Regions from separate parts of the Pseudoalteromonas sp. SR43-5 genome, predicted to be linked through region 2. Evidence: predicted binding sites of a transcription regulator. Region 2 holds the regulator's gene; the other holds the start of a gene.

Region 1 (6,910 bases), on a different contig from region 2:
TTAACGCTCCAATAAGTTAGCGCTTTTTTAAACAAAAAGCAGCTGGATTATAATCGGTTTTTTAAACGCAGCAATTTATATTTACGAAATATATTTAAGCTATTAATTTTCAATTATTTAAGAGGTAAAACAGTGAGTTTAAAGTGCTTAAATTTTATTAAAGGCAACTTTTAATTGAGAAACTAAAGCCGGATCCATATTTATATTACAGGCAAAAAATAACGGAGACTGAGCTGTGTTTAAATCAAGTAATGGTTCTAGTAACTCAAGCTTAGGCTCTGTTTTAACTCGATAGTTAAATTGCTTTTTGTTGAGGATAACAAAATCAAGTATATGGTGACGAGTGCTTATGAGTTTATCTATTTTATCTAGGCTATCGATGAGTAATAAATGCTTACTTTCACTAAAACCCCTTTCAAGCAAATAATGATGACTAAAGTTATCACGCAGTACTGCTATTTTGTATTTTTTAGCATCATTGAGAGTGTTTAACTTTATACCTCTGGATTTTAGACCATAAATGGCAGAGTCAAAGCTTTCCAGTTCACCTACCCAGTTAAACTTACTTTCTCTATTAGGTAATCGAACAATCGAAAATATACAGGTGTTTTTATCGCGTAGCGCTGCATTGTAGGATATGGCCCAACTATGCGCCAACATAGTGTAGTTTATACCTGTACCTTCTAGCGCTTTATGAACTTTATCGACAGAGCGGCCAACGAGTTTGTTATCTTCATTAATATACTGAAAGTCCGGAAATACTTCCGTTACTATTGTAATTTCAGCTGCATCAACTTTAATACAGCTAATGAACAATAAAAAGATCAACAATTTCATCTAGCGAGGCCTCAACTAACTCATTATATGTATTTAATAAATATAGCTGAGGCTTTATGAACTGCTAGTTTTTAGTCATGTGATGCACACTTATACGCTGATAGTGCTAGTATTTATAGCTTCTACAGCTTACTTGTTCATTGCACTAATTAAAAAGGCTGAAATTTTAGCGCCTTCTCTAAGTGTAGTTTCTGAGCTTGATTGACCAACTAAAGAGCTGTCGGTAAATGGCGCTATCTCCATCATATCTGCACCCGTAATCGGGAACTCATCCGCAATGGCTGATAAAATATCAAGCGCATGCTGAGGCGTTAAACCGTGATGCTCTGGCGTACCTGTGGCGGATGCAAATTCAGCATCAAGTGCATCAATATCAAAGCTTACGTATATTTCATCAACGTTATCGGCTTTTAACTGTGCAATAGCGTCGGCAGCAACCGCTGCTGCGCCGCGTTCAATGATTTCATGTGCCCAGTGCTGTTTAACACCAAAAGTATTTTCCCAATGCGCTTTAGGCTTGCCACTTGAGCGTATACCAAATTGTATTAAATGATGCGGCGCCGGTAAAAACTCTAATATATGTGTACACCACGAGCCAAAACATAAATCAATACCTAAGCGCTCCACAAGTAAATCGGTATGCGCGTCAAAGTGAATAATAGCCGTGCGCTTACCTTGCTCACGTTTTGCTTTTAAGTACGCTTTAGTAAGTGGGTAACTGATTGAGTGATCGCCACCAATACCAAATAATCCTTTATCTTTAAACGTTGCGTAAAAACTGTCGCACACATCTTCAGTGATTGATAACGGGCTTACGTAATAGTCGTTATCTTCATCACCATATAAGGCTTTTTGGCAATTAGAAATGGTTGCATCATTTAGGTATTTGTCATGAAGTAAATGTGGGATCACACGTACATCACCCAAATCAAAAGAATGACACTGCGGTTGCTGATCAATTAAAGCTGAGCGCACAAACAACGGCCCCCAGTTTGCGCCGCGTAATATCCCACCGCCACAGTCTGAACTAATACCTAACATAACGGCTTTATGTGGTGAGTTTGGTAATTCGTTTAAAGACTCGCGCCACAAGTTATCAACGTTTTCAGTTTGTCCGTAAAGTTTATTACGCAGTGCGGCTTTGCGCTCTTTTGCAGTATTTACTGTGTATACGCCATCACCCGGTGCGCACAAACAGTGCTCAACTTTGTTTTTAAATGCTTCAAATTGTGTGCTCATAATAAACTCCTTCGGTTTTTATTCTGTACGTAGCTAATTAGTTTTGATTACTTTTGATTAGTTATGCAAAATCACTAAAAATGCCTAAACTTCAAATAAATGCCACTTTGCTAAATAAGTCAGTGCTTAATATAAGTAAACACGTTAGTTTTTACGTGTTCACTACAAGGTTAAGCCATTGAATTTATCTGAGATTAATGAAAATATGTTATCATCCATTTAATCGTAGTTACGCGCTTGAGTGATACTTATTATGTCTGCTTGAACATGTCAACAGCGCAACAAGGCTACGTATATAAGTACTTGAGTGAATATTCATAGTTGGTGAATAAATCAAATTAGCCATTAAAATTATTAAGGCTTTATTGGAAGAGTTAAGATAAAACGGACAATCGTCCTGTACTTGATAAACGTTTCTAGCAATCATGCTAGATTGACAACAAATTATTATAAAAGGCTTAGCTATGGAAAAGGTATTTCACTTAGGACTATGTATTGACGATCTTAAAGGTGCAAAACTTGCGATTGTACCGGGCGATCCAGATCGTGCAGCACGTATTTCACAATTCCTAGACAACCCAACCTGCCTTGCTCAAACTCGCGAGTTTCATGTTTATTTAGGTCAATTAAACGGCCACTCTGTGGTTGTATGTTCTACAGGTATTGGTGGTCCATCTACGTCGATTGCAGTAGAAGAATTAGCACAACTTGGCGTGCGTAAATTTTTACGTATTGGTACAACCGGTGCAATTCAGCCACACATTAACGAAGGCGAAATTTTAATTAGCCAAGCGTCTGTACGTTTAGACGGTGCAAGCCAACATTTTGCACCACTTAGCTACCCTGCTGTATCTGACTTTTATGCAACACAAGCTATGGTACAAGCATGTAAAAACCTAAATATCGATTTTCATATTGGTATTACTGCATCAAGCGATACATTCTACCCAGGGCAAGAGCGTTACGATACGCACTCTGGTTACGTTCCTAAATCACTACAAGGTAGCTGCGAAGAGTGGCAAAAATTGGGCGTGATGAACTACGAAATGGAATCGGCAACATTATTTACTATGTGTGCAGCCCTTGGATTACAAGCAGCATGTGTAGCAGGCGTACTTGTTAATCGTACTCGCCAAGAAATACCAAATGTAGACCACGGTGAAATTGAGCGTAAATCTGTAGCAGTAGTATTAGAAGCAGCTAAAGTATTACTTGATTAATACAGGTTATAGCAGTCAGTGAGTGAGTTAATTCGATAGAATGGCTCGCTTTAATAAAGCACAGCTCCGGCTGTGCTTTATTGTATGCAAGCCACTATTTAAGTGGTGCGCTAATTACTTTAAGTGCTGGTAAATGCGTAAAACTGGCAAGTACAGCTTTTGCCACTTGCGACTGGTTTTCACGACCCGCTGTTTCGAGCAATGTTATTCCCTTCACCGTACTTTCGTTAAAGCTAAGCCCAGCTAAAAAGAACTGACTTAGTGCACTTTGTAGTGGCGATAAACTTGGACTGTAAGCTGCATTTTCGGCGTAACTTCCGTAAAAATCACCATCACTAAATGTACTTATTTTTACGGCGCTAAAGTTTTGGCTGTAAGGCACGTACGCATTAAGTGCAAAACGCGCAAGGGTTTCATCAAGGCCATCAAAGCTAAAATTACCTTGCTGTGGTTTTGGGTTAAACAAGCTAAATTCGTTACCTAAATCGGTAGGTCCAAATGAATGCGGCAGTAATTCAGCAAGTTTAAATTGCTGATCAGGAAGTAAAATATCAAACTCTTTCGCATCAGCGAGTTCGTTCATAAACTGGCGACAATACCCACAAGGCGCATCGCTAATCGCAATTTTAACTATTTTTTTAGCGCCGTTTAACCATGCGTTATTTATAGCCGATTGCTCTGCATGAACCACTAAACTCAATGCTTGATGATCAAACTCTACATTCGCACCAAAGTAAAAGTTTACCTCACCCTTTTTATCAAGCGCTTTAACAATTGCGCCTACATGAAAATCTGACACTGGCGCAACGGCATACTCAGAAGCTAAAGGCACTAAACCTTGTAGTAATACATCATCAGACACATTGAGTTGCGCGCATAACGCTTTAATATTATTAGAATTTAATATGCCACGTTGTGATTTTAATTGACTACGTAATGACGCTGTTTGCGCTACGCTTAATGTGAAGTGCGAATTTGTAAGTGCTGTATCTTGCTGTACAGTAAAAGTTGCTGAAGCCATAATATTTTTTAATTATTCAATGGCTAAGTAGTTTAAAAGGTTAGGGTGTTAAATACCAGCCTATTTAACGCAAAAAAAGGGAGCACATCGCGTGCTCCCTTTTAATACTAATAGGTATACCTAACAAAATAAAGTGTTAGCCGGTATTACGCATACCTGCAGCTATACCTGTCATCGTGATCATTAACGCATTATCAATGTCACCTTCGTTTCGTTTTTCCTCTGAGCGAGCACGGCGTAAAAGCTCAACCTGTAATAGGTTAAGTGGATCGGTGTACGGATTACGTAAACTAATCGACTCCTTAATCCAAGGTTGTTCGGCGAGTAGGCTTTTTTGTGGGCTAAGTGATTGCACCAAGCTAATCGCTTCTTGAAGCTCTTTACGAAGTGTTACACCCAATGGTTTGTACATATCTTCCACCAGCGCATTATCGTAATGCTCACTCAACCAGCAATCGGCTTTACTAAATACCATTTCTAGCATTTCTAGGCGCGATCTAAAGAACGGCCACTGTAAGCTCATTTCGTTGAGTGTTTCTGCGCCGTACTTATTAAGCGCAGCTTTTAAGCCAGTTAACGCACCTAACCATGCAGGAAGCATTAAACGGTTTTGGCTCCACGCAAAAATCCATGGAATAGCACGCAGGCTTTCAACGCCACCATTAGGATTACGTTTTGCAGGACGCGAGCCAAGCGGCAACTTAGACAACTCAAGCTCAGGCGTTGCCATTCTAAAGTAAGGTACAAAGTTTTCATCGTGGCGAACTACATTACGGTAGTGTTCACACGACTCCTCACTTATTAGCTTCATTACTTCGCGCCACTGAGGTTTTGGTTCCGGCGGCGGTAATAAGTTACTTTGTAGTACTGCGCCTGCGTAAATATTTAAGCTTTGCAGTGCTACATCGGGTAAACCAAATTTAAAGCGAATCATCTCGCCTTGCTCGGTTACACGCAAACCACCTTTTAACGAACCTGGCGGTTGTGAATGCAGAGCTTGTGCAGCAGGTGCCCCACCACGCCCTACTGTGCCACCACGTCCGTGGAATAAAATAAGTTCAATACCACGCTCATCAGCAAGCTGCACTAGTTTATCCATTGCTTCGTACTGTGCCCAACCTGCTGCCATCATGCCGGCATCTTTAGCAGAATCAGAGTAACCAATCATTACATTTTGGGTGTTTTTAATGTGCCCGCGATACCAAACATTATCAAGTAATGTAGTAATTACATCACTGCCTGCGTTTAAATCGTCGAGTGTTTCAAACAATGGTGCAACTGGTAAATCAAAGCTACAGCCGCTTTCTTTTAGCAATAATTGTACTGCTAAAATGTCTGATGCTGTTCGCGCCATCGAAATAATATACAAGCCAAATGTTTGTTCGTCTTGCTTAGCAATAACGTCAAAGGTGTCTAGCACTTCTTGAACATCAGGGCTTGGTTGCCAATGTTTTGGAATAAGCGGTCTGCGAGAGTTAAGCTCAGTAAGTAAAAAAGCTTGTTTATCTTGCTCTTGCCATTGGTTGTAGTCGCCTAAACCTAAATAACGAGTCAGCTCAGAAAAAACATCGCTGTGGCGAGACGAATCTTGGCGCACATCGAGTTTAGCTAAACGCAGGCCAAAGCTATTAATACGGTACAGTAAATCAAGCAATAAGCCATCAGCAACTACTTTCATATTACACTTTAATAACGAGCGGTAGCAAACCTCTACAGGGTGCTTAAGCTGATTAATATCAGTAATTAAATCTTGTGAATCGCTACGCTTATTTTTAATTTTAGCGCCCAGGTGAGCCACGGTCTCTGCAACTTGGTTTTTAAGCTTTTTGATCACCGCTCTGTATGGTTCAAAGTCTTGACCTGCCAACTCAATAAGCTCATCACTGGCATCTGACATAGAGAGTTCAGCGCATAACGTTTTTAAATCTTGAATATATAAGTTAAGCGCCATCCAACGACCATGGTCAAGCACCTCTGCTGTAACCTGCGATGTTACAAATGGATTTCCATCACGGTCTCCACCCATCCAAGATGTGAACTCAATCGGGCTGTAATCTTTTGGTAGCTCTAAACTTAATTGCTCTTTAACATTGGCTGAAAATTCACGTAAAAAGCGCGGAACAGCGTGCCAAAGACTGTTTTCGATTACCGCATAACCCCATTTAGCTTCATCAACTGGCGTTGGGCGAGAGCGGCGAATGTCGTCGGTATGCCAAGCCTGGCTAATAAGCTGTTCAATACGATTTAAAATAGCATCTCGCTCTAGCGGTAAGTTATCTTTTCGCTCTAATGACGCTAAGCAATCACTTAGTTCAACATGTTTGTTAATAATAGTACGGCGCGTCACCTCGGTTGGGTGGGCGGTTAATACTAAGTTTATGTGGAGTTTTGAGAGTGTTTCGGCCAAATGATTACTATCTAGCTGGCCTTGTTCTGCTTTTGTAACTAACGTTTTTAATGTTTGAGTGAGAGGGTTTTGTTGACCAAGGCCAACGTCATTAAAACGCGAAACGGTATGAAATTGTTCTGCTACATTAGCAAGGTTTAAAAAATGATTAAATGAACGGGCAACCGGCAAAAGCTCTTCATCACT
Region 2 (6,910 bases):
GCAATTGAGTCGAGTTTTTTACGTATTAGTCCATCACTTGATATGGCAAGCCAATCAATGGGTAAAAGCCAAGGGCAAACGCTGCGTTTAGTGCATCTACCTTTACTGCGAAGAGGATTGCTCACTGCTGCCTTATTGGTATTTATTGAGTGTATGAAAGAGTTGCCAGCTGCGCTATTGCTCAGACCGTTTAATTTTGAAAGCTTAGCTACTCATGTATTTCAGTATGTGAGTGATGAGCAATTAGAGCTTGCTTCAATATCTGCATTATTTATTGTTATTGTTGGGTTTATTCCTTTGTATTTTATTAATCGTTCTATGGAGCAGCGTAGTTAAATGAGTAGTTTAATTTTACAAGGCGTGAGCTATCACTATAACGGCACAAAGGTTATTCACGATTTAGATTTAACAGTGGGTAAAGATGAAATTGTTTGCCTACTCGGGGCGAGTGGATGCGGCAAAACAACCACATTAAAGGCGATTGCAGGTTTAATTGAAGCCAAGCAAGGGTCTATTTTTATAGACGGTAAATTAGTGAGTGATGAGCAATCTTTTGTCTCACCTGAGCATCGTAACATCGGCATGATGTTTCAAGATTATGCGTTGTTTCCGCATTTAACGGTGGCAAATAATATTGCATTCGGGCTTAGTAATATGAGCAAAGCTCAAAAGCAGCAACGCGTTGATGAAATGCTTAAGCTTGTACATTTAATTGGCTGTGCTGACAGGTTTCCACACCAGTTATCGGGTGGCCAACAGCAACGCGTCGCTATCGCTCGTGCATTAGCTTATAAACCTAGTTTATTACTCCTTGATGAGCCTTTTTCAAACATCGACACACAAGTGCGCTTTGAATTAATTGCCGATATACGTCGAATTATTAAAGCAACTCAAGTATCTGCTGTATTTGTTACACATTCAAAAGAAGAGGCATTTGCCTTTTCAGATACACTGGCCATTATGCATCGCGGTAAAATTGAGCAACAAGGCACGCCTGAGCAGCTTTTTGCAGCTCCATGTTCAAAGGAGGTTGCAGAGTTTCTGGGTCAGGGCATATACTTAAGCGCAGAAGTGTTAACCGCAACTGAATATAAAACACCATTTGGTTTAGTCGAATCTTATGTTGAGAGTAAGCATAATGTAAGTGCAGGGCTTATATATGTGCGCCCTCATCAAATAGAATTAGTGGCAGATAACCAAAGTGACAAATTCAGCAAGCGAGCTACAATCATAAGTCGTCGCTTTATTGGTTCGGCGTATGTTTATTCGCTTGTTATTGATGAACAAGAAATTGAAGTTGCTGCACAATATGGCCAGTCATTTGAAAATAATGATCAGGTTATAATAAAAATAAAACCTCACACGGTGAATTTTTTCGAATCGTAATTAATTTGTTATTCGCTGTGTTTTTATCTGTAAAACTAAGGAATAACAATGGCGCAAGCGCAATCAGGGATTTGTGCTGAAGCAAACTTACACGGTTTGCACTTATTTTTTAATGTGTTTGATGGTCAAGACGAATCACTTCGCGCAAAGTTAAAACAAGTAAGCGCTATAGAAGAAGAGTTTAGCGATCAATTTTCAGAATCAATGCTCTCTTGTATGGTTGCTATTGGTGCGCAATACTGGCCGCATATCCTCCCTGAATACATTCCAAGCGAATTACAGAGCTTTCCCAATATAACCCATAGCGATCACCAAATGAGCGTACAACCGTGCGATTTATTTGTGCAAATTCGCTCTGACCGTGAAGATGTTAACCATTTATTTGCGCTGCAAATTTTAAAATTATTTGCCCCCGATGTAGAGCTGGTGGAGCAAATTCGGAATTTTCGCTTTTTAGATGGACGTGATTTTAACGGTTTTATTTATGGTGGCGACACCGCACATGGAAGAAAAAAGCGCGCTACGGCTTTAATCAGCAACCCTGGTAGCTTTGAAGATCAGGGGAGTTATATTCATGTTCAGCGTTATAAACATGATTTAACTATGTGGCAGCATTTATCATTGAGTGAGCAAGAGCAAATAATGGGACGTACGCGTCTTGATAACACGCTAATTACCCCAGCGATCGAAACCAGCCATGCTTCGCGAAGTGAGCTAAAAGACGAAGACGGACAACCGCTACTATTAAATCAAAGCATGCCTTATGGCGACGTGTATGAGCAGGGAATGTTATCAATTACATGCGCTTGTACGGGCACCGCATTTGAAAAAGTACTTAATAGTCGTTTAGGGGAAGGGGATTGCTACGACCACTGGCTTGATTTTACTCAAGCCGATATGGGCTCTGCTTTCTTTGCACCTTCAATAGGGTTTTTAAAACAAATTTAGTTTGCTATTAAACTGTATCAAATAAAATGCGAACACGTTCAAGTGTTACATCTATTTCAGATATTTTAGCAGGAGCGATAAAAATAGTGTCATCGCCGGCAATTGTTCCTAGTACGCCATCTGCTTTACCTAATGAATCTAATAAACGTGCAATAAGCTGAGCAGCACCTGGGCTGGTACGAATGATGATCATCATTTCGTTGTGCATAATGTCGATTACTAATTGGCGTAATGGGCTTTTAGCCGTAGGTACACCCATTTCAGCAGGTAAGCAGTAAACCATTTCTTGTTTGGCATTACGTGTGCGTACAGCGCCAAATTTACTTAACATGCGTGATACTTTACTTTGGCTTATATTGTCAAAACCTTGATCTTTTAACGCATCAACTATTTCGCCTTGAGAGCCAAAATTTTCTTCTTTTAATAGTGATTTAAATGCTTTTACCAGTGCTTCTTGTTTATCTTGTGGTTGCATAGTCTTTATTCGTTTTTGTTATTTATGCCGCAAATTCTACACAAAAATGAATAATTATGCAGCAGTTGTTTAGTTAACTTGCCAGTTTGATGCGTTAAATCACATAAGTTTACGACTATGGTCGAAAATATACTTGAAATAGACAGGATAAATTTGTTTTTAGTCGCTAATTTCATTATCTTAAGAGCCACAAATGTTTCCTACCTCAAATTACGGAGAATTCCAATGAAAGTTGCTGTATTAGGTGCTGCAGGCGGTATCGGCCAAGCGTTGTCTTTATTATTAAAAACAGGCTTACCAGCTGGCTCTGAATTATCACTTTATGATGTTGCACCAGTAGTACCAGGTGTTGCGGTTGACCTTTCTCACATCCCAACAGATGTTAAAGTTGCAGGCTTTGGCGCAGACGATTTAAATAAAGCGCTTGAAGGCTCTGACATCGTTCTTATCCCAGCGGGTATGCCGCGTAAACCAGGTATGGATCGTGCTGATTTATTCAATGTAAATGCTGGCATCATCAAAACGTTAGCAGAAGGCATTGTTGCCAGCTGTCCTAAAGCGTTAGTAGGTATTATTACTAACCCAGTAAATGGCACAGTTCCAATTGTTGCTGAAGTATTCAAAAAAGCAGGTACTTACGACGCTAAACGCGTATTCGGTATTACTACGCTTGACGTTATTCGTTCAGAAGCATTTGTTGCTGAACTTAAAGGCGTAGACGTAGCAACTGTAAAAGTACCAGTAATTGGTGGTCACTCAGGCACAACTATTCTGCCTCTACTTTCTCAAGTTGAAGGTGTTTCTTTCACTGATGAAGAAGTTGCTGCACTTACTCCACGTATCCAAAATGCGGGTACTGAAGTTGTAAATGCTAAAGCAGGCGGTGGTTCAGCTACGCTATCTATGGGTGCTGCTGCAGCTCGTTTTTGTATGTCTTTAGTTAAAGGCCTACAAGGTGAAGAAGTTGTAGATTACGCTTACGTTGCTGTTGAAAATGGCGATGCAGAGTACTTTGCACATCCAGTACGTTTAGGTAAAAACGGCGTAGAAGAAATTCTTTCTTACGGCGAACTAAGCGCATTTGAAACAAAAGCAAAAAATGACATGCTTGAAACTCTGAAAAAAGACATCAAAGAAGGTGTTGATTTCATGGCGTAATAGCCGCTTTAAGCAACAAAAAAGCCTGCATTTGCAGGCTTTTTTATTGCTCAGAACTAATGTCACACTGTGTAACTAGTTAAAACTAGTGGTCGCGGTCAACCGCAATACGGGCAAGGCTTATAAGTGCTTGCTTATAGTCAGACTCAGCTAAAAAGTCTAAACAGGCAATGGCTTTTTCGGCCTCAAGCTCTGCTTTTTGCATTGTAAACTCAAGCGCATTAGTTTGTTTTAGTGCAGTTAAAATTTCTTCTAAATGCTCCATACCATTACTGTGCTCTATTGCATCACGAATGAGCTGCGTTTGTTGCTCGCTACCATGTTGCATAGCATAAATAAGCGGAAGGGTTGGTTTGCCTTCAGCTAAATCATCGCCAATGTTTTTACCTAGCTGCTCAGCGTCTGCATTATAATCGAGTACGTCATCTACTAGTTGAAACGCAGTACCTAAATGCATACCGTATAGGTTTAGTGCATCAAGTGTCGCTTGGTCTTGCTCTGTGATAATGGCAGCAAGGCCTGTAGCTGCTTCAAATAATTTAGCCGTTTTAGAGTAAATAACCTGCATATAGCTGGCTTCAGTCGTATCTGGGTCATTGCAGTTCATTAACTGTAATACTTCACCTTCAGCAATAATGTTTGTTGCATCGGCAAGTACTTGCATAACCTGCATTTTTCCAAGGCCAACCATAAGCTGAAATGAGCGAGTGTAAATAAAGTCACCAACCAATACGCTAGCAGCATTACCAAACTCAGCATTTGCTGTAGGCGTGCCACGTCGTAAGTTTGATTCATCTACAACATCATCATGCAATAGCGTTGCTGTATGGATAAACTCAACAATTGTTGCAAGTGTTATGTGATCTTTACCCTGATAACCGAGCGCTTTGGCTGCTAAAATAGCCAGCATTGGACGAACGCGTTTGCCGCCACTGCTAACTATATATAAACCAAGCTGATTAACTAACGCCACATCTGAGCGCATTTGCGCATGTATAAGTTGATTGACGTCATTCATATCGCTTTCGATTAACGCCTGGATAGCTTTTATATCCATTGATCTCCGAGCCAATTTTTATGTGTGAACGGCGCAGATTGTACAACAAAAAATGCACTAGCTCGATATTTTGTGACGATTGATTGAAAAAACACTATTAAAGTACTTAATTTAGACTGAATTAGCCAAGATAGCTGATTAATTGATAACCAATACACAGTTGGTAGCGCGCTTAGATATTAAGCTGTGAAGGTCATATTTGAGAGCATTAATTTATTTCGGCTAAGAGTTAAAAAGCGCTTGGCAAAAGGGCTAATTAATATAAAATGGGGTAAATATTGAATTGCTCTCAAAGCAGCTACTTTTTATTCATTTTAATTACAAAATAGGCTTGCTAGTTATTTCGCGTTAGCGTAAACTTCGCGCCCTATCGAAGAATATTTTAGTTGCGCCGATTTGAGGGTGCACAGACGGAGTTAATTATGTACGCGGTTTTCCAAAGTGGTGGTAAACAGCATCGTGTGACTGAAGGTCAAACGATTCGTCTTGAAAAATTAGACGTTGAAACTGGTGCGGCAGTAGAATTTGATTCAGTACTTTTAGTTGCTGATGGTGAGAAAATCGAGATCGGTGTACCGTTCGTAAACGGTGGCAAGATAACAGCTGAGGTTGTTTCACATGGTCGCGGTGAGAAGATTAAGGTTGTTAAATTTAGACGCCGTAAGCATTCTCGTAAGCAAATGGGCCATCGTCAATGGTTCACTGAAGTTAAAATCACTAGCATTAGCGCTTAATTAGAGGTACTTAGAAATGGCACATAAAAAAGCAGCTGGTAGTACTCGTAACGGTCGCGATTCAGAAAGCAAACGCCTAGGTGTTAAGCGTTTTGGTGGCGAATCAGTTCTAGCGGGTAGCATCATTGTTCGTCAGCGTGGAACTCGTTTCCACCCTGGTACTAACGTAGGTATCGGTAAAGACCACACTATCTTCGCAAAAGCAGATGGTAAAGTTCAGTTTGAACAAAAAGGTCCTTTAAACCGTAAATACGTAACTATCGTAACTGAGTAATCAGTAAGGTAGTTAAAAACCCCGCCTTTGCGGGGTTTTTTGTTTTGTAGTCAGCCAATATATACCCAAGCCTGCATTTGAGCTGGCTTGGGTATATAATAGAGTTATTAAACAAGCCAATCCCTAAAGTGAGTAATCATGAAGTTTGTAGATGAAGTAGAAATTCGCGCAGAAGCTGGAGACGGTGGCAGCGGCATCGTGTCTTTCCGTCGTGAAAAATATGTTCCAGATGGTGGACCAGACGGCGGTGACGGTGGAGACGGTGGTAGTGTTTATCTACAAGCTGATGAAAACTTAAATACCTTAATTGATTATCAGTTTGAGCGCTTCCATAGAGCTGAACGTGGTACTAACGGTCGTAGCCGTAACTGTACAGGCCGAAAAGCTGATGACTTGTTTGTTATGGTGCCTGTAGGCACGCGCATCATGGATGTTGATACCCAAGAGGGACTTGGCGATTTAACGCAACATGGTCAACGAATTTTGGTTGCAAAAGGTGGTTTCCACGGCTTGGGGAATGCGCGTTTTAAATCAAGTACTAACCGAGCACCTCGTCAAAAAACATTAGGCACACCAGGTGAAGTACGTAACTTAAAATTAGAGTTACTATTATTAGCTGATGTTGGTTTACTTGGATTACCAAATGCCGGTAAATCTACGTTTATCCGCAGTGTATCTGCAGCAAGACCAAAAGTAGCTGATTACCCATTCACGACGCTTATTCCTAATTTAGGTGTAGTACGTCCTGAAGCAAATAAATCATTTGTTATAGCCGATATTCCGGGTCTAATTGAAGGTGCATCTGATGGCGCAGGCCTAGGTATTCGCTTTTTGAAACATTTAGAGCGTTGTCGTGTGTTATTACACATTATTGATGT

Evidence for each region. The regulator ArgR, encoded in region 2, controls arginine synthesis, uptake and breakdown. The targets are predictions, from matches to a motif close to ANTGAATANNTATTCANT.
Region 1: H5090_RS05215 (arginase family protein) is a predicted target of ArgR. The motif match lies at 2,129-2,146, and genes of this name have one in related genera.

Annotation. Positions count from the first base shown of each region.
Region 1 covers NZ_JACJEA010000006.1:81,125-88,034, forward strand. The annotation lists gene H5090_RS05210 (transporter substrate-binding domain-containing protein) at 148-837, opposite strand; gene H5090_RS05215 (arginase family protein) at 967-2,076, opposite strand; gene udp (uridine phosphorylase) at 2,541-3,296, shown strand; gene cdd (cytidine deaminase) at 3,391-4,317, opposite strand; gene ppc (phosphoenolpyruvate carboxylase) at 4,454-6,910, opposite strand, start outside.
Region 2 covers NZ_JACJEA010000013.1:68,739-75,648, reverse strand. The annotation lists gene H5090_RS09660 (iron ABC transporter permease) at 1-336, shown strand, start outside; gene H5090_RS09655 (ABC transporter ATP-binding protein) at 337-1,386, shown strand; gene H5090_RS09650 (Dyp-type peroxidase) at 1,435-2,334, shown strand; gene argR (transcriptional regulator ArgR) at 2,342-2,809, opposite strand; gene mdh (malate dehydrogenase) at 3,035-3,967, shown strand; gene ispB (octaprenyl diphosphate synthase) at 4,053-5,024, opposite strand; gene rplU (50S ribosomal protein L21) at 5,447-5,758, shown strand; gene rpmA (50S ribosomal protein L27) at 5,775-6,032, shown strand; gene cgtA (Obg family GTPase CgtA) at 6,171-6,910, shown strand, end outside.